2 regions of the Desulfurispora sp. genome follow, and region 1 is predicted to be linked to the other one. Evidence: riboswitches for the same ligand, from Rfam matches in the RefSeq annotation. Region 1 holds a riboswitch; the other holds the start of a gene.
What was found. A riboswitch is a leader RNA that binds a small molecule or an ion and turns the genes downstream of it on or off. The one in region 1 is predicted to bind cyclic di-AMP.

Region 1 (9,933 bases):
GGGCAGCCCCTGGTTCCCGAAAGGCTGGCCGCCCTGCTGGAAAGAGAGCTGGCCGTCCTGCAGGCCCTGTACCACTGGCAACCCGACCCTGGCCAGCTTCCGGCAGACCTGGAGGGTTACTGGCAGTACATCTGGCATGCTGCCCCGGCAGCCACCCCGCCCCGCTACCCGGATCAGCAGGCCTTTTATGAGCACAAGCAAGCCCTGGCCGCTGCATTTGCCGAAAACCCGGCCGCCATTTTGCACGCGCTGGCCAGCTTCCACAGCAGCCTGGGCTGCGGTATCTTCAGCCGCTATTTTTGCTTTACCTGGCGGGAAGACCTGGAACCGGTCACCCACCCCGACATTCTGTCTCCCGACGCCCTGCACGGTTATCAGCAGGAAAGAGAGGCGTTGCGGGAAAATACCGCCCGGCTGACCGCCGGCCTGCCGGCCGCCAATATTTTGCTGTACGGCGACCGGGGCACCGGAAAATCTTCCGCCGTAAAATCCCTGCTCCACCGGTTCGGCCGGCAGCGGCTGCGCCTGCTGGAAATAGACCGGACCCACCTGGCGCGGTACAGCTCTCTGCTGCACCGGCTGGCCGAACTGCCCTACAAGTTCATTGTCTTTCTGGATGATCTGTCTTTTGAAGAACCGGAAACCGAATACAAACAGCTCAAGGCCATGCTGGAAGGCAGTGTACACCGCCGACCGGAGAATCTGGTTATCTACGCCACCTCCAACCGCCGCCACCTGGTCAGTGAATCCTTTCGGGACCAGGACAAACATCCGCAGGACAGCGTCCAGGAGAAACTTTCTCTGGCCGACCGGTTCGCCATGTGCTTGATGTTCTCGGCCCCCGGCGAAAAGGCCTATTTGGAAACAGTGCTCCACCTGGCCCGGCAGGCCGGACTGGACTGGCCGCAGGAGACTCTGCTCCATCAGGCCCGGCTCTGGGCCATGTGGCACAACGGCTACTCCGGACGCACGGCCCGCCAGCTGGTGGACTACCTGTATGGACGTTCGCCGGGACAATTTTAGTTGTCCAAATACCTGGCCGGCAGCAGGATATTTTTTTCACGAAACGAATTAGTAATTTAACTGAAAAGCCAAACAATAGCTACAGGAGGGATCTCTTTGTATTACCCGGGAGAAATCAAAACACCAGGCCTGGAACTGATGCTGGTGCTGGTACGGGTTGTTTACTTTGTCGCCCTGGTTCTGATTACCGCCGGAGCCGGTATGGTGGCGGGGCTGCCCCCCGTGGTCAGCGGCACCATCGGCGGGCTGTTCGGCTTTTTCCTGCTGGCCTGTGGGCATCTTTTTGAGGTGGTAAATGTAACCTGCCCGCACTGCGGACATCGCACCCGCTCTCTGCGCGACTATGGTTCTTTCCGCTGCCCCAACTGCCAGCAGACAAGCTTTGTCCGGGAAGGAAAAGCCGGCCAGGATTAACAATCTACCAAACAGCAGCATAGCCCGGTGCGTCCGGGCTATTTATTTTTTGGCCACGCATGTACAAATTATTTTCATTTTATTTTGAATTGTGTATAATATTAATAAATTTTCAGCTACTTACAATGACACCGCTCCGTCCGCTGCGAGGAACAGATTATAGGAGTGAGGTGTGAAAGATGCGCGTGCTGATTGTGGGGGATAAAATCATCAACGCAGACACGGAAGAGGTAATCGACAGCGGTTATACCATCTTCCGGGAAGCCATCCGCTACTGCCGGCGCCAGGGCTGGAAGTGGTATCTGTGCCTGAACGATGAAATCCTGAGCGAAAGGGAATCCATCCGGGAGTTTGGGACCAACCTCTTTCCCCGCCTGCCGGAACAATACTGCTTCGACCAGAAACTGCACAAGGCCATCTACACCGTGCTGGTGAAATACAGTTCGGGCTACGTACCGCGACCTTATGTCACGGCCAAGCTGGTCGTCCGCGATCTGCGCCGCCGCGGTGAAGGCACTTTCTTCGGTCTCTGGTTTGTGTACGACGGTTTTCGGGTCTGTTACGGCACCGAAGGAGAAAGGGTAAAAATACTCTGGGCTCCCGCCTAGCTACACCTCACCGGCCCGGCCCCGCCAAAGATCTCCATAAGACCCATTTAGAAGCACAATCACCGGTGCTTCTTTTTTTGTCGGGTTTATTTGACCAACAATTTGATATATTATATTAACATCAGCAGTTTCCGAACCGGGACACCCCGGTCAAACCAAAAGGCGAGGCGATGCTTTTTTGCTATCCACCAGCTTGTTTCCCGCCGGCATCACCGGCAATTCCTCCCTGCTGGCCTGCATCAGCGCCAGCGGCAGCCTGCAGCGCATCTTCTGGCCCTTTGTTGACGGCGGACAGCACCTGGGCATACTCAAAACCGGCCTGCTGCTGCCCGACAATCAGACCATCTGGCTGGATGACCCGGCCTGGGCCGTCCGGCAGTATTATCTGCCCGGCAGCGCGGTTTTTGTCACCGAGCTCGCCCATCCCGGTCTGGAGGTCAGCGTCAGCCAGCACGACTTTTGCCTTCCCCACCTGGACGTGTTCTGCCGCTGGCTGAAAATTACCAACCTGCGTCCGGGCAGCCTGGCAGGCCGGCTGGTAATCTATATGTCTTTGAACATTGACGAGTCGGTACAATATGATGGCATGTACATCGAAAACAACCTGCTGGTACAGCACCGGCGCCGGGTTTTCGCCGGGCTGACCATCCCCGGGCGTGTGCTGAGCGGCTTTCACTGCGGCCGCCGCCACACCCCTTCTGATCCCTGGGCGCCGGCCTTAAGGGGCGAGTTCTGGGGCGGCCGGGACAACATCAAAGAGGGGGCGGCGGCTCTGGCCTGGGAACTGGGACCGCTCCAATCCGGCCAGACAGAGGACTTCCCCGTCCTTTTGCTCTTTGCCGAAAATGCACGGCAGCTAGCGGATTTGCTGGACCGGGCTGCCTCCACCCCCGCCGGTGAGCTGTTCCAGGAAACCCTGGACTACTGGCGGACCTTTTTAACCGGCACTCCCCAACCACCGGAGCACGTTTCTATTTTTGCTCCATCACTGATGGTCATGAAACTGCTCAGTGAAAAAAAAACCGGCGCCTCCATCGCCGCCCCCGAATTCGATCCGGCCTTCCAGGCCAGCGGCGGATACGGTTATTGCTGGCCCCGGGACGGGCTTTATGTGGCCCTGGCCCTGGACCTGGCCGGCAAACACCAGGAAGCGGCCGATTTTTACCGCTTCTGCCGCCGGGTACTCAACCCGGACGGCAGCTTTCACCAGCGCTATTTCGTGGACGGTAGCTGGGGGTCCAGCTGGGGCCAGCAGCGGGATCAGGTGGGCGCCGTACTCTGGGGCTGCGCCGCCCACTACCGGTTAACCGGTGACCGGACTTTTCTGGAAGAAATCTGGCCCCTGGTGCAGAGCGGAGCGGAACACATCCGGCAGAGCCTGGGAGAAGATTTTCTACCCGCCCCCAGCATGGACCTGTGGGAGGATCAGTTTGGCCAGAGCACATACACTGCGGCCGCCTGCTCCGGCGGCCTGGCCGCCGCCTCTTTTCTGGCGGACACCATGGGAGAGGAACAGCAGGCAGCCGATTGGCGCAGCGCCGCCCGCAATATCCGGCAGGCCGTGCTCGACCGGCTCTGGAGCCCCAGTAGGCAGAGCTTTGTGCGGGGACGCCGGCACAATCCGCACAGCTGCTACCTGGACGAACGGCTGGACAGCGCCGTGCTGGGCCTGTGCTTCCCTTTCGCCCTGCTCCCTCCGGACCATCCCCTGATGCAAAAAACCGTGGCCGCCCTGGAGTCCTGTCTCTGGAACCACAGCGCGGGCGGCCTGCACCGCTACGAGGGAGATGGTTACGCCGGCGGCAACCCCTGGGTGCTGCTCACCCTGTGGCTGGCCATCTATCACACTCTGGCGGGCCACCCTGCCCGGGCCCGGGAACTGCTCGGCTGGGCGGAAAACAACGCTTCCCCCACTGGTCTGCTGCCCGAACAAATCCACAAAGACAAAGGCGGACCGGCCTGGGTGCTGCCTCTTAACTGGTCGCACGCCATGTATGTACTGGCCGCGCTGGCCCTGGCCGGCCGATACAATTTTTCCAGTCTGGAATTCCGGGTGTGAAGCACCATTTATTTTTATCCAGCACGGCAGGAATTTTTGCGTAAATCGTTGAATGTTAATTTACTTATTATAAAAATTATACGGACGTGATTCCTTTGCCCCCCATGATTGATATTGACCGCTTTGTGCAGGAACACCAGGTGGAAATAGAAACCCTGGTCAACCTGGCCCTGAACAAAGCGGGCCGGACTGTAGAAAGCAAAGTGGCCAGCGGGGAGGTTTCCCCGCGCCTTACCGATGTACTGCCTCTGCTGCTCTATGAGGCACTGTTGACCAGCACTGTGGCCACCCTGCGCCTGGCAGCAGAAATGTTCAATGACTCAATGAGGAGCGAATAACCCTTGCTGACAACCAGATCCTATATCTTTATCGCTTTTCTCGCCGTAGTGGGAATAGCCGCCTTTCTGGTGGGCTTTTTCTCCAGGCGCAGGTAAAAATGCAGGCTGTACCGGGGTGACGCAAGTGAGCTTGGGAGACCGCATCAAAAAGATCCGGCTCAACAATCAGCTGACTGTAAGGCAACTGGCGGAAAAAGTAGGCGTATCGGCCAGCTTTATTTACCAGCTGGAGCAGAACAGGGTTTCCCCTTCGTTTTCTACACTGAAATCGCTGGCCCAGGTGCTCAATACCAATATCAGCCTGCTGGTGGAGGAAGACCTGCCGGAAGAGTGGCTGGTGGTCAGGCGGCAGAACCGAAAGAAAGTGGTTACCGACAACCCCGGACTCAGCCTGGAACTGCTCACCTTTCTGGGGGCGCGGGAAAAGCGCATGCAGCCTTTCATCTTCCGGCTGGAACCGGGAGCGGTATACGATGAATTCAAGATGTTCAGCAGCGAGCGGGAAGATTTTTTTTATGTTCTTTCTGGCAGCCTGGAGATCTGCCTGCCCGGAAAAAATTACCGTCTGGAAACCGGTGATGCGGCCTATTTCATTTTTGACCATCCGGTCCTGCTGAAAAACCCCGGCCCGTCACCGGCGGAAGTATTCTGGATCATCAGCCCGCCCATGTAAAAACAGCCCTGGCGTCAGGGCTGTTTTTATACTTGAAATAGCTTGTCCCATAGCTTAGCGGGTAAAAACCATCTGGCCCGCTGTGAAACAAACAGGCCGGCTGAGCAGAAAACTGTTGGTAATCCCCCGGGAATAAAAATACAGCGCCCCGTTTGTCGGATCGGCCCCCGCCAGCACCTCGCTGGCCGCCTTTCTGGCCTGGTCGGTAGCCGGCCGGTCAATCCACCCGTTCAGTACGGGGGTGAACTGGTAATGGCCGTCCTCCACCTGGTAGATCACCGCCCGGATGGAATCCGGAAAAAGATCGCTTTTCACCCGGTTCAGCACCACAGCCCCCACGGCCAGCTGGGCCTGATACGGCTCTCCTCCCGCCTCGGCTGTAATCAGGCGGGCCAGCAGATCGAAATCGCTGCGGGACACCTCACCCGTATTTAAAGCCGCACGGCTGATTGTCTGGTTGATTGGTGAACTGGTGACTTTGGCAGCTACGACTTGCTTACTGGCCGCCGCTGCACTGCGGGAATCAGTTTTGACCACCAGCTTCTGTCCCGGATAAATCAGGTTGGATTTCAAGTGATTAATTGTTTTGAGAGACTGGACAGTGCTCCCATACCGCAGGGCTATTTTATAGAGCGAATCGCCGGGCTTTACTTTGTAAACAACCTGCCCGGCCAGACAGGCCGAAGGAAAAAGCAACAGCAATACAAACAGACTTACCCATACGGGCCATCTTTTGACCAGCTTATGCAATTTTTTCTCCTCCTCTGGCAGCCTCCGGAGTTAGTTGACGGGTTCGGGTTGAGGACTACCCGGCTGCGGTGTGGCAAATGCACCTCCCGACCAAACCGCCGCTTCACCCCAAAAATTAGTTCCCCCGTACATTGTTCTTAGAACAATGATTCGGCTTTTGATTTACTAATTATTATAATAGCTGGTCAACGCATATATCCAGCGGTAATATCTGCCACGGGTTCAGTCCACCAGATCGTACCTGTCCCGCAGCAGAGCGGACACCTGGCGCAGGGTGGCGAAGGAACGTTCTACGGTCAAATAACCGTCAGTATTGATTAAACAGCAGCGGGCCGGTGCCAGCCAGGCCTGAGCCAGGATCTGCTTCAGTGTTATCCCTTTTCCAACCAGATTACTCCAGATCTCCTCCAGCCGCAGCACCAGCTTCTCCACACTTTCCTGCCCCAACTCTTCACTCAATGTAGGCACAATTCCCCAGCAAATGATATTGCCTCCGTCCAGAAATTCTCTGATCGCATCGGTGTAACGGCTGAAGATCTGGCCCAGGCTGTAAGCATCAATGGAAAGGATGTTCAAATCCAGGCCCTGGAGCAGAAAAGACCAGTCCGGATTGCCGCACAGATGCACTCCCCGGGGACCCTCCAGGCTATCCAGGAAGGCCCGCATGTCCCTTTTGGCCCGCTCGCTGCTGTAGCCGCTAAACGAACCAAAGATAATTTCCAGCCCCGGCTCGTCCACCCAGATAAAGGGAGCAGCGTGCGCTTGCTGGAGCTGGCGGTACTGCACATTGATCTTGCGGGCGATGAAATCATACATGAATTCCCGCACGTCATCATTGTAAATGATCGGTTTCAGGTTTTCATCAACGATCTTGTGACCGAAACTGATCGGCCCAATGCTCTGCCCCCGAACCAGCCGGTAGGAGGTAATGTCCCGGGCCAGAAAAGCATCCAAGGCCACCGAATACCGGGGTGACAGCTTGAATATCGCCTCGCTGTCGCTTTTCTCGGCATATTCCACCAGCTCCTCCAGAAAGCGCCCCGTATCCAGTGTAATCCGCTGCTGTCTTTCATCAATCTGAATACCGGGAAAATGCTCACTGACCTGCACATACATGTCCTCGTAGTAGCTGAAGCGGGGCAGTTGCGGCCAGAAGGGAATATCCAGCGTCAGGGCCAGATCGATGGCCCGCTCCACCTCCTGATGGGGCAAGATGCCCATGGCCGTAGTGCGGCAGTTGCCGGGTAATGGCATATAGCTCACCCTCCAAATTTTTAAATTTAAACGAATATTGTTTAGATTATAGATTATTCTAGAAATGCAAAAGCTGGCCGGCAAAATTCCCGAAGGCCAGACATAATAAAGTACCGCATCTAAACCGGCAAGAAAAGAAGAAAAAGTGCTCACCTGCACCCAAGATAGTCTAGAAGTCACCAAATTGCCCCGCCTGAACCAACGGCAACCGGAAAACGCACTTGTTTTAAAACAGGCTGGTGATAAGATTTATTACATGCACATATCAGAGCAATGAAGCGCCGGTGACAAAAGTGAGAAATATTTTTTCCAACAGAAGATTTAACCCGAGTCCACACCGGGTACTGGTTACCGGCTTTGCCGCCACCATCCTGCTGGGAGCCATTCTGCTGAGCCTGCCTTTTGCCTCGGCCCAGCACCAGGCTACCAGCTTTTTGACCGCCCTTTTCACCGCTACATCGGCCGTTTGTGTCACCGGTCTGGTGGTCGTGGATACGGGTACCTACTGGTCCACTGCCGGACAGGTGATTATCCTGGCCCTGATTCAGGTTGGCGGCCTGGGATTCATGACCATGGCCACGTTTATGTTTTTGCTGCTGGGAAAAAAAATCGGCCTGAAAACCCGGTTGCTGATGCAGGCCTCCCTCAATCAGAACCACCTGCAGGGCATAGTGAACCTGGGCAAATACGTCCTGATTTTTACTTTCGCCACGGAGTTCTTTTTTGCCGCTGCGCTGGCCTGGCGCTTCAGCCTGGACATGCCCCTGCCCCGGGCCCTGTGGTTCGGCCTGTTTCACTCCATATCGGCCTTTAATAATGCCGGGTTTGATTTGTTCGGCCAGTTCGGTTCTCTGACCGGTTATGTCCAGGACAGCACGGTAAACCTGTGCATCACCACGCTGATTATTCTGGGCGGTATCGGCTTCAGTGTCATTGTCGATCTGACAAACTGGCGGCAACACCGGAAGCTGACCACGCACACCAGGCTGGTGCTGCTGGTCTCCACCGGTCTTCTGGTCAGCGGAACCTTGCTCTTCTATCTGTTCGAAAGTGACAACGTGCTCCAAAACTATAGCTGGACGGGTAAAATTCTGGCCTCTTATTTCCAGTCCGTAACCCCCCGCACTGCGGGATACAACACTGTGGACATCGGGTCACTGCACAGTTACACGCAGATGCTCCTCATTGTACTCATGTTTATCGGAGCCTCGCCCGGTTCCACCGGCGGCGGCATCAAAACCACCACCTTTGCCGTCCTGGGATCCGCCATACTTTCACTGGCCCGGGGCAACATTGATGTGACCATCTTTCGGCGGATGGTGCCGCGGGATCAGGTGGCCAAATCACTGGCTATCCTGCTCCTGGCCATCGCCCTGGTGCTGGTGGCCAGCACGGCTCTTTTATATACCGAGCACCAGGACAACTTCCTGCTCACCCTTTTTGAAACGGTGTCGGCCTTTGGCACGGTGGGCCTGACCATGGGCCTGACCCCGCATCTTTCGGAGGCCGGACGGGTTATTATCATTCTGACCATGTTCCTGGGCCGGGTGGGCACCATGACGGCGGTGCTGGCCTTTGCCGCACGCACCAGAGCCACACTGCCCATCAAACATCCGCCGGGCAACATTCTCATCGGGTAATACTTTGGTATATTATACAAAATCTAACTTCGACCGGAGAAAGGAAGAAGATGCTGTGAAACAATTTGCCGTCATCGGCCTGGGCCGTTTCGGTTCCAGTCTGGCCCGCACCCTGATCAGGATGGGCTATGAAGTGCTGGCCATTGATACTAACGAAGCCAACATCAATAACATGGCCGATGTGGTCACACACGCCGTGCAGGCCAATGCCCTGGAGGACGGTGTCCTGAAGTCGCTGGGCATCCGCAATTTTGATGTGGTCATAGTGGCCATTGGGCAGGACATCCAGTCCAGCATCCTGGTCACCGTGATGTTAAAAGAAATCGGCGTCAAAAAAGTGGTAGCCAAAGCCACCAACGAGCTGCACGGCAAGGTGCTGGAGCGGGTGGGTGCCGACATTGTGGTTTTCCCTGAAAGGGACATGGGCGAGCGGGTGGCCCGCTGGCTGGTGTCGCGCAACATCATTGACCAGATCAACCTTTCGCCCGATTACAGCCTGATTGAAATGGCCACACCGGAGAAATTCCTGGGCAAGACCCTGCAGGAGGCTGACTTGCGCAAAAAATACGGTGTGACCGTTCTGGCCATCCGGCGCAACGGCGAATTCATCATTTCCCCCGGCGCCAGACAGGTGCTGGAGAAAAATGATATTTTGATAGTCATTGGTCAAAATGAAAAATTAAAACTGTTTGAGACCACGGATTGAACCCTGTTGAACGCCCGTCCCTTTTGGCTCTTTCTCCCTCTCCGGCCGGCGCTGTGCTCAATGCCAAACGCTATCCTGCCACCCGAAACATTGACACTGCCTGTTTGTTTTTGCTATAATAAACATTGCGCCAGTCATTAATTACTGCTGTCCCAGTAGCTCAGCTGGATAGAGCAACGGACTTCTAATCCGTAGGCCGGGGGTTCGAATCCCTCCTGGGACGCCAGCAAAAGCCAGGCCCCGCAAGCATTTGCGGGGCTTTCGATTTATAGCGAATTCTGCAGAAAGGCCCTTTGGGGAACAAACTGGTGCCACCCATCTATTCTGGAGTAAAACTTTGCTTAATAAATAATTCTCTGAACTGCACATAATATAAAAAACTGTGAAGGAGACCAGGCAGCATGACCGAGAAAAAAACCTCACCCAATATCGCACCCGGCAGTGCTGAAGAACTGGAAAGAAGCGCCA
Region 2 (9,933 bases), on a different contig from region 1:
CCGGCCCGGAATTCATCCAGCCCCAGCTGCCCGGCCACCGCGGCTGCCGCCGCCGGGTGATCCCCGGTCAGCATGATGGTATGCATACCGGCCCGGCGCAGATGATGCAGCGTATCTGCTGCTTCCTCCCGGGGCCGGTCGGCTACGGCGATGATCCCCTTGAGCCCGGTCCCGCAACCCACCAGCACCAGCGAACAGCCTCTTTCCTCCAGAGCGGTTATTTCCTGTTTCCAGGCCTCCAGCCGCACTCCCTTTTCCTCTAAAAGACGCGGACTGCCAATATAATAGGTCGAGCCATCTACGACCACCCGGCCGCCCCGGCCGGGATAAAACTCGTAATCGCTGCCCGCAGCGGGTAAAATGCCTTCCTGCCGCACATAGTGCAGGATGGCCCCGGCCAGGGGGTGGGTCAGGCGGCTTTCCAGCGCAGCGGCTATGGCCAGCCAGCGACGCTGATCGCCGCCCGCAGTGTCCACCACCTGTACCACCCGGGGTTGGCCGGTGGTCAGCGTGCCGGTTTTATCAAAGGCTACCGCCCGGATTTGCCCGGCCACTTCCAGCACGACACCGCCCTTGATCAGCACCCCGCGTCTTGCCGCCGTGCCTATGGCGGAAACTATAGCCACCGGGGTGGAAATGACCAGAGCGCAGGGGCAGGAGATGACCAGCAAAATCAGCGCCCGCTTGAGCCAGGGCAGAAAGGGCTGCCCCAGCAGCCCGGGCACCACCGCCAGCAGCACCGCTCCCCCCACCACCAGCGGCGTGTAGTAGCGGGCAAAAACATCCACAAACTGCTGCTGAGGGGCCTTGCTTTTCTCGGCCTGCTCCACCAGGCGGATCATGCGGGCCAGCAGGCTGTCATCCACCAGGCAGGTAGCCCGCAATGTGAGCAGCCCCCCGCCATTAATCGTGCCGGCATAGACCTGATCGCCCGGCTGTTTGTATACCGGCATGGCTTCACCGGTCACCGGAGACTGGTCCACATCGCTTTCCCCGCTCAGGACAACGCCGTCCACGGCAATTTTTTCCCCCGGCCGCACCAGCACTGTATCGCCCACGCGCAGCTGTTCCACCGGCAAAAGCATCTCCCCCCCCTCCCGGCGTACCAGCACCCGGGCCGGCCGCAGATCCAGCAGCTCCCGCAATGAATGCCTGGTGCGCCGGGTGGTGTACAACTGCAACCAGTTGCCTGCCGCAAAAAGAAAAACCAGCACAGCTCCTTCCGCCCACTCCCCAATGGCCAGCGCTCCGGCCAGCGCCACAGTCATCAGTACGTACATATCCACCCGGCTTTCCCGCAGGGCGTGATATGCACCCAGCAATAACGGCCAGCCACCGGTTGCCATGACCAGCAAGTATAACAATTGTTCGGCCCGGGTCGACCCGGCCAGCCATCCGGTCAGAAAGGCCACCAGCAGGCCTGCACCACTGGCCAGGAGCAAGCCCCGCGATCCACCGGGTACCGGGTCGGCCATCTCCCGGCGCGTGGTTCCGGCCGCAAACCCGGCAGGCTGCTCTGTACTTCCCGGCGCAGCAACTGCCGCGCAGGCGCCGCAGCCTCACCCTCCCTTGTTGTACACTACTTTTCTCCTCATCTGTCCCCCCAACGCCAGCACCTCCCCTTCCACCACAGGCCAGCCTGAAAACGGTAACCATACCGACCGGTTGTGGTCCATCATTTAATCATTCAAGTAAGTATTTGAATGTTATTATACAAAACCCCTTCCTGTACAGTCAACAATCAAATCTCTGTTCCCAGAAAAGTCAATGGCCCGGCAGTTATATATGCTGGCAATCCTGGAAGTGATTCAGCGCGGTTTCAATGATCAGGCGCACGCAATGATCCTGTAAGACATAAAAGACCATTTTACCCTGTCGCCGCTGCCTGGCCAGCCCGCAATTTTTCAGCAGCCGCAAATGATGGGAGGCCGCCGCCACCGAAATACCCACTATGGCCGCCACATCACATACACAAAGCTCCTCCCGGCTTAAGGCGTAGGCGATTTTCAACCTGGTTTCATCGGCCAGCAATTTGAAAAAATCGGCCAGCCCGGCGGTGGTTTGCACCTGCTGGCGCAATACAGCCACCTTTTCCTGGTCCACACAAAAAATTTCACACCGGTCACTTCTACCTGCTCGCCCCATCCTCTACCACCCGCTTTATTTTCCCACTCTTTTATTGTCAAACAGTGACAAAATAGTTTAAAATTTTGCTACAGAGCAAGTCCAATTTTACCAACCGCATCCGGTTCAAACATCACCCTTTACATGCACACCGCCGGGCGTTACACCATAGAATTAAATTGTGAGCAATTCATTCTGCCAATAATTATATCCTGCGGCAAATATTACTGAAAGAGGAGACCGCCCGTCTGACGGAGGAAGGGTAATGAACCATGGTCACTAAAGACGGTACCTGTATTCGGCTCAAGCATACTGGGCGACGCCTGACCCGCCAGAATACCTGGCTGTGCAGCATCCTGCACAGCATCAACGATGCTGTACTGGTCACCAATACAGATCAGTTAATTATGATCAGCAACCCGGCGGCCAGTCAATTGCTGGGCTGGTCGGCCGAAGACATCCGGCAGAAAAAACTGACCGACGTGGTCAATATCATCTGCCCGCACACTCTGCAGCCGCTCGCCCATCTTTTTTCCAGCGAACAGCTACCTTTTGCAAAAAGCGAATTACTGCTCATCCACAGCAGCGGCAGACAAATCCCGGTAGAGATCAACCTGAGCTGCATTGGCAGCACCGGCCGGATCAGCGGTTACGTGCTGGTGATCCGGGATATCAGCGGACGCCTGCAGGCAGCCGCCCGCCTGCAAGAAAGCGAGTCCCGCTTTAAGGCGGTATTTTACAATGCGCCCATCGGCATGGCCATATTGAACCCGTCCGGCAAAATCATCGAAACCAACTATGCCCTGCGCCACATGCTGGGGTACACCTATGATGAAATCATTCTGCAGTCGCCCATCCAGTTCATCCATCCGGACGACCGGGCCGAAGTCAGCCACCTGTTTCAACAGGCGCTGTCCGGCGGACAGAGTACCTTCCAGACCGAGAAGCGCTATCTGAACATAACGGGGCAGCCCCGCTGGGGACGCTTCTCCCTGGCTCAATACCGCACTCCGGGCAGCGAAGCGCGTTTTGTCATCGCCATGCTGGAAAACATCCACGAAGCCCGGCTGGCCCAGGAGGCGCTCCAGCAGTCCAAAGAATACTTGGAAAAATTGGTTAACAACGCCCGGGCCCTGATCGTGGGCCTGGACCAGGACGGGAAGATAATCCTGTTTAACAAATACTGTGAGCAAATCACCGGCTGGAGCGGCCCGGAGATTCTGGGCCGGGACTGGTTTTCCCTGTTTGTGCCTCCCGCCTACCAGCCGGCCACCGGCCATATTTTCAAAAACTTGCTGGGGCAGGCCGACAACAGTGAATTTGAAAACCCCATTATGACCAGGAGCGGCGAGGAGCGCCTTGTTTCCTGGAAAAATACCATCATTCGCGACCAAAGCGGCGCCCACCCGGTGATCATCGCCATTGGCAACGACATTACTGAACGCCAAAAAACCGAAGAACTGCTCAAAACGCTATCCAATTTGGACGGCCTGACCGGCCTGGCCAACCGGCGTTATTTCGACAGCAGGCTGACCGAGGAATGGGAGAAAAATGCCCGGCTGGGCGTGCCGGTTTCTCTGATCATGTGTGATATCGACCACTTCAAAACATACAACGACACTTACGGCCACCTGCAGGGTGACGATTGTCTGAAAAAGGTGGCCGGTACCCTGAGTAATTTGCTCTACCGCCCCGCTGAAATGGCCGCCCGTTACGGTGGAGAGGAATTCGTGATCCTCCTGCCCGGATGCGACCTGGATACGGCCCGGCAAATAGCGGAAAACATCCGCCTGGCCGTGCAGAGCCTGGCCATTCCCCACGCCGCTTCTCCGGTCAGCCCCTGGGTTACGATCAGTCTGGGCACGGCCACTCTGGTGCCCCGGGAGGACATACCGCCCACCGAGTTGATCGCTGCTGCCGACAGCGCCCTTTACCGGGCCAAACGCAACGGACGCAACAGGGTAGAGATTTAGAACGCCAGGCAGGAAGGTGGTTAAACTGACAGCAAATCAGACCCTTATCCTCTGGCAGGGGCAGGCGGACAGTCCGCCCCTGGATCCACCGGTGAAAAAAATATACCTAGAGCTGGAGCCTCCCGCTCTGGAGGACAACCGCTCGGATACGGAAAGGCTGCGCCAGGCCATCAACCGGCACTGGCCCCGGGATGTACATATTCCCCTGTCTCTTTTGCGCGAACCGCTGAGCGACCATCTGCGCCAAGAGGAGTGGCGGGTTACGGCCACCCTGTCCTTCGACCTGGCGGAAAGCGCTCCCCTGCACCTGGTGGATGTGGAGCCGGGCGACACCACGGCCAGCCTGTGGGGCCTGGCCGTGGATATCGGCACCACCACAGTGGTGGCCTACCTGATATCGCTCCATGATGGCCGGGTCAGGGCCGTGGCGGCCGACTTCAACGGGCAGGGGCCGCTGGGTGAGGATATTCTGACCCGCATCGGCCATGCGGCCAACCCCGCCGGACTCCAGGAGCTGCAGCAGGCCATTTTAATGACACTGCAGCGGCTGGTGGAGCGTCTGGCGCAGGAAGCGGGAATCCATGAAACGCAAATCAAGACCGTAGCCATCGCGGCCAACACCACTATGGTGCACCTGCTGCTGGGTCTGGATCCCTCCCGCATCTGCCTGGCCCCGTATATTCCGGTGACCAGCCAGCCCGATCTGTACAGTGCTGCCGAGATCGGCCTGCCGGTCCACCCCCGGGCACCGGTCTATATCTTCCCGGCCGTGGGCAGCTATGTGGGCGGCGACATCATTGCCGGCATCCTGGCCAGCGGCCTGCACCAGCGGCCCGAGGTATCCCTGTTTGTGGACATCGGCACCAACGGGGAAATTGTGCTGGGCAACCAGGACTGGCTGGTGGCCTGCGCTGGTGCCGCTGGGCCGGCCCTGGAGGGCGGGGTAGTGCAAAGCGGGATGCGGGCCGAGCCGGGGGCTATTGAAAAAGTGCGGATCGACCCGGCCACCGGAGCTGTGACTTACAGCACCATTGAGGGCAAAGCCCCGGTGGGCATTTGTGGCTCCGGCCTGGTGGATTGCCTCGCCCAGCTGCTGCTGGCCGGAATCATCAACCGGGCCGGAAAATTCAAGGACGGCCGGGACAAATTCGTCCTGGTCCCGGCAGCTCAATCGGCCACGGGTCAGGAGATTGTGATTACCCAGACCGACATCAACAGCCTGCTGCGCACCAAGGGAGCGGTCAATGCCGCGGTGGAATTGCTGCTGGAAAGTGTGGGCCTGACCATGCCCGATATTGAATACTTTTACGCCGCCGGCGCTTTCGGCCACTATCTGGATGTGGAGTCGGCCGTAACCATCGGCCTGTATCCCGACCTGCCCCGGGACAAAATCATCCGCCTGGGCAACAGCGCCGGCGCCGGCGCCCGGCTGGCCCTGCTGTCCCGCCAGGCCCGCCGGGAAGCGCTGCGCATCGCTTCCAGCATCACCTACTTCGAGCTCAATGCCAACCAGGTGTTTATGAACAAATTTGTGGGCAGCCGCTTCCTGCCCCACACCCACTTGGAGTACTACCCCACCGTGCGGGAAAAACTGGCCCGGCGGGGTTTGCTCACCGAGTAGACCGGCACATCCTAAAATATACCAGCCCGCAGCATTTCGCTGTATCGTCTTCGGGCAACACGATATAGCACTGCGTATTTGCTCAAAACCCGAGAAAAAGCCCGCCCGGTATGTCCGGACGGGCTTTGCTGTATCCCTACATCAGCACATGATAGGGAATAATCCTCTTTTCCCAGGTGCGCAGCACTATTTTGTTCTCCCGGCGTTCCTGTACATAGGCGGGCAGAAGCGGCGTCTTGCCGTAACCGTTGGGAGCATTAATGATATAGGTGGGAACAGCCAGCCCCGAAGTGTAACCGCGCAATTTCTCCATAATTTCCAGTCCCTCGTCAATAGAGGTGATGAAATGATGCGTCCCCTGCACGGGCTTGGCATGAAAGATATAATAGGGGCGCACCCGGATGGTCAGCAGGGCCTGGTTCAAACGGCGCATCACAAAGGGATGGTTGTTCACTCCCTTGAGCAGTACGGCCTGATTGCCCAGCACCACTCCCGCTTCCACCAGCCGGTCGCAGGCCGCTCTGGCTTCGGCCGTAACTTCCGCCGGGTGGTTGAACTGGGTGTTGATATATATGGGCGGATATTTTTTGAGAATGGCACACAGGCGCGGGGTGATGCGCTGGGGCAGGGTTACCGGCGTGCGGGTACCCAGGCGTTTGATCTCCACATGGGGAATGCTGTGCAGGCGGGAAAGCAGCCACTCTATGGTACTGTCGGGCAGCAGCAGCGCATCGCCGCCCGTGATCAGTACATCGCGGATTTCCGGGTTTTCAGCCACGTACTGCAGGGCCTGCTCCAGCACCCGGCGCGGCCGGTGCCTGTCTACCTCCCCGATATTGCGCCGGCGCTGGCAATGCCGGCAGTACATAGCGCACTGGTTGGTCACATTGATGATCAACCGGTCGGGATAACGCCGGGTAATGCCGGGAGCCGGCGAGGTAAATTCTTCGGCCATGGGATCCAGCACCCCCCGCCGGTCGGTAATTTCCTCCCGGGCCGGGATGGATTGCTTCCACAGCGCCCCATGCTTCCCGCAGGCCAGGCTAACGGCCAGATAGTAGGGTGATACCGCCCAGCGAAACTGGCCGCCCACCGCTGCTATATCGGCCTTCTCCTGCTCACTCAATTCCACCAAATCGGCCAGCTGTTCCACATTGCTGATCCGCCGGCCCATCTGCCAGTGCCAGTCCTGCCAGTCCTGCGCGGTGGCCTGAAAATAGACCATGATCCTGTTTTTGGCCGCCAGATACTTCTCCTCCAGCTCCAGGCCGGTGGGTATACCGGGCCTGGCTTCCAAGTAATCGGCAATGGCCCCTTTCAGTTCGGCCGCCCGCTCCCGGGCCACCCGGATCTTGTGGGTTTCGTCCGGACAGGTTTGGGAAAGGTATTGCATACATGCCCCTCCTTTCTTTGAGCAAACGAGGTTAGCTGACGGGTTCGGATGGAAAGGATAAGCACCCTACCACCGGTAGCAGATTACTCCCCCGGCGGATTCACCCCGAAAACTGGTTCCCCCGCTCCCTGTCTGCAGGGATTAAGCTCCCGACAACCCTGTTTCTACGTGGAGTTGTCTTTAATATTTTAACATTTATTGAATAGAAATACAACCAGTTGGTGACATATTTTCACATGAAAAAACACCCCCTGTTCCAGGGAGTGCCATTAAGTATATCGCCAGCCATTCCGCCAGGATGTTCAGTTGATCGTGGGCGGTCCTTCTTCCTCCGCCGGCGCGGCCGTCATCAGCAATTCCATGAATACATTGTCAATCTCATTTTTCACTTCCTGCAAGAATTCCTTCTGCAGACCGTGGTTGTCACCCAGCAGCTGCAGGGCATTAAGCATCAAATAGCACAGATGCAGAGCCGAATGCGGTTGCGTAACAATCTCGGCCTCCTCGCCATTGTTCTTGATAATGGTAAAATTCACTGTAACCTTGCCCGAATGATGAGTGGTTACCGAATACTTCAGGGTGCGCCAGTCCTGAGGGTCCTCCAGGAAGATATCCAGCCGGGGTTTGTACAGCCGGGTGATATCCACGGCAAAGGAGATAAAGGGGCGATCCACACAACCCTCTTTCTGCAGATAATCCATCACTTCGGCCAGACTGGCCCTGGTCAGGTAATGCACAAAACGGGCTACCGGTTCCCCGTAAAGCAACTGGATGTACTTCATGATGTTGTAATAGTAGCTCTCCCGGCCGTTTTGCACGGCCTCCTGCAGCAGGCTGTGCACCTGCTCCGCAAAGCCGGGGATTTCATTAAACGCCTTCCGGCACGCCTGCCATTTCAAAATCCAATCACTCCTGCCCGGTATATTGCTTTCCCTGGGTTATTACGCCGTCCGGCGGGTAAATTCCTGCCTGGTCCCGCTACCTGCACTGCTACCAAACCCGGGAAATACCGTCCCTCTCGCGGACGGGATTGGGCGGGGTATATTGAAAAAAAGGACCGGCCAGGCAGCCGGTATAGACAATATTTATAACCTTTCCACAATCATGGCATTGGCCATGCCAAAACCTTCACACATGGCCTGCAAGCCGTAACGCTTGCCGCTATCCTCCAGGTAATGGAGCATGGTGGTCAACAGCCGGGCTCCGCTGGCCCCCAGTGGATGCCCCAGCGCTATGGCGCCGCCCCGCGGATTAAGCCGCGTCACATCACCATCCATTTCCCTGAGCCAGGCCAGGGGTACACTGGCAAAAGCCTCGTTGATTTCATAGACATCCAGATCTCCCATACCCATTCCGGCCTTTTGCAAAGCCATGCGGCTGGCTGGAATGGGCGCCGTGAGCATAATCACCGGATCATCTCCGTAAACCGCCCGGGATACCACTCTGGCCCGGGGTTTTAATCCCAGCTGGACGGCCCGCCTTTCCGACATCAACAGCACAGCAGCCGCCCCATCGCTGATCTGGCTGGAATTACCCGCTGTAATCACCCCATCACTTTTAAATACCGGCCGGAGACCGGCCAGTTTGGCCGGCGATGTATCCGCCCGGGGCCCCTCATCGCGCTCCACCAGTGTCCGGCGGCCATCGGGGAGCTCCACCTCCACCGGCATTATTTCCCTTTGGAAAGCCCCGGCACCGCTTGCTGCCAAAGCCTTGCTGTGACTGCTATAGGCCAGCTCATCCAGTTCTTCCCGCTTCAGTCCCCATTTGGCCGCCACCATCTCGGCGCTCAACCCCTGGGGGATAATGGAGTAGCGAGCCGTCAGGCGCGGGCTGAAGCCCTTATCCAGCATGGCACTGCCCATGGGCACCCGGCTCATGCTCTCCACCCCGGCGGCAATCACCACATCCATGTCTCCACTCCTGATGGCCTGTACGGCAAAGTGCACGGCCTGTTGACTGGAGCCGCACTGCCGGTCAATGGTCACCGCCGGCACATGGGCAGGGAACCCGGCCATCAACACTGCCAGCCGCCCTACACAAAGAGCCTGTTCCCCCACCTGGGAAACACAGCCCATGATCACATCTTCCACCAGTGCCGGCTCAATGCCTGCCCGGCGTACCAGCTCGGACAACACCAGCGCGGCCAGTTCATCCGGTCGGATATGGGACAGCATGCCATTGCGCCGTCCAACGGGCGTACGCACCGCTTCAATGATCAGAGCTTCCTGCAGCAAGTTATTCCTCCTCCCGCCGCTGATAGAGTTGCTGAACATAATGGGCATATTTATCCAGCACATATCTTCGCTTTACCTTCATGCTGGGAGTCAGCTCCCCGCTCTGCAAAGAAAATTCTACGGGTAAAATGACAAAGTGCTTGATGGTCTCAAAACGGGCCAGACGGCTGTTCACCCGGGCCATCTCTTCTCTGATCAAATTCCGCACCCCGGCATGTTCGGCCATTTCCTGAAGACTCATTTCCGGCCAGCCATGCGCCGCTCCGTACTGATTAACGGCCTGCCGGTTCAGGGTGAGCAGGGCTGTGAGATAGGGTTTTCTGTCCCCCACCACCACAGCCTGATCAATGAAGGGAATGGTTTTAATGGCGTTCTCAATGTTTTGAGGAGGGACGTTCTTACCACCGGCGGTGATCAGAATATCTTTCTTACGATCGGTAATATATAAATAGCCCTGTTCATCCAGCCTGCCCACATCTCCGGTGTAAAGCCAGCCGCTTTGAAAAGTGCGGGCGGTAGCCTGCTCATCCCGGTAATACCCGGCACATACTCCTTCCCCCCGCGCCAGCACCTCTCCATCGGTAG

Region 2: another riboswitch for cyclic di-AMP. It lies ahead of eam (glutamate 2,3-aminomutase); the one in region 1 lies ahead of ACUVTU_RS06680 (cell wall hydrolase).

The regions. Positions count from the first base shown of each region.
Region 1 is NZ_JBRAJI010000018.1:34,377-44,309, forward strand. It holds gene ACUVTU_RS06650 (ATP-binding protein) at 1-1,023, shown strand, start outside; gene ACUVTU_RS06655 (hypothetical protein) at 1,120-1,437, shown strand; gene ACUVTU_RS06660 (hypothetical protein) at 1,617-2,045, shown strand; gene ACUVTU_RS06665 (glycoside hydrolase family 15 protein) at 2,224-4,104, shown strand; gene ACUVTU_RS06670 (hypothetical protein) at 4,209-4,442, shown strand; gene ACUVTU_RS06675 (helix-turn-helix domain-containing protein) at 4,567-5,115, shown strand; gene ACUVTU_RS06680 (cell wall hydrolase) at 5,170-5,865, opposite strand; cyclic di-AMP (ydaO/yuaA leader) riboswitch at 5,870-6,031, opposite strand; gene ACUVTU_RS06685 (hypothetical protein) at 6,088-7,119, opposite strand; gene ACUVTU_RS06690 (TrkH family potassium uptake protein) at 7,413-8,759, shown strand; gene ACUVTU_RS06695 (potassium channel family protein) at 8,815-9,465, shown strand; tRNA gene ACUVTU_RS06700 (tRNA-Arg) at 9,615-9,691, shown strand; gene ACUVTU_RS06705 (hypothetical protein) at 9,867-9,933, shown strand, end outside.
Region 2 is NZ_JBRAJI010000046.1:3,565-13,497, reverse strand. It holds gene ACUVTU_RS11220 (heavy metal translocating P-type ATPase) at 1-1,475, opposite strand, end outside; gene ACUVTU_RS11215 (ArsR/SmtB family transcription factor) at 1,780-2,145, opposite strand; gene ACUVTU_RS11210 (PAS domain S-box protein) at 2,397-4,097, shown strand; gene ACUVTU_RS11205 (ASKHA domain-containing protein) at 4,114-5,718, shown strand; gene eam (glutamate 2,3-aminomutase) at 5,855-7,111, opposite strand; cyclic di-AMP (ydaO/yuaA leader) riboswitch at 7,118-7,269, opposite strand; gene ACUVTU_RS11195 (hypothetical protein) at 7,414-8,010, opposite strand; gene ACUVTU_RS11190 (thiolase family protein) at 8,197-9,345, opposite strand; gene ACUVTU_RS11185 (AMP-dependent synthetase/ligase) at 9,350-9,933, opposite strand, start outside.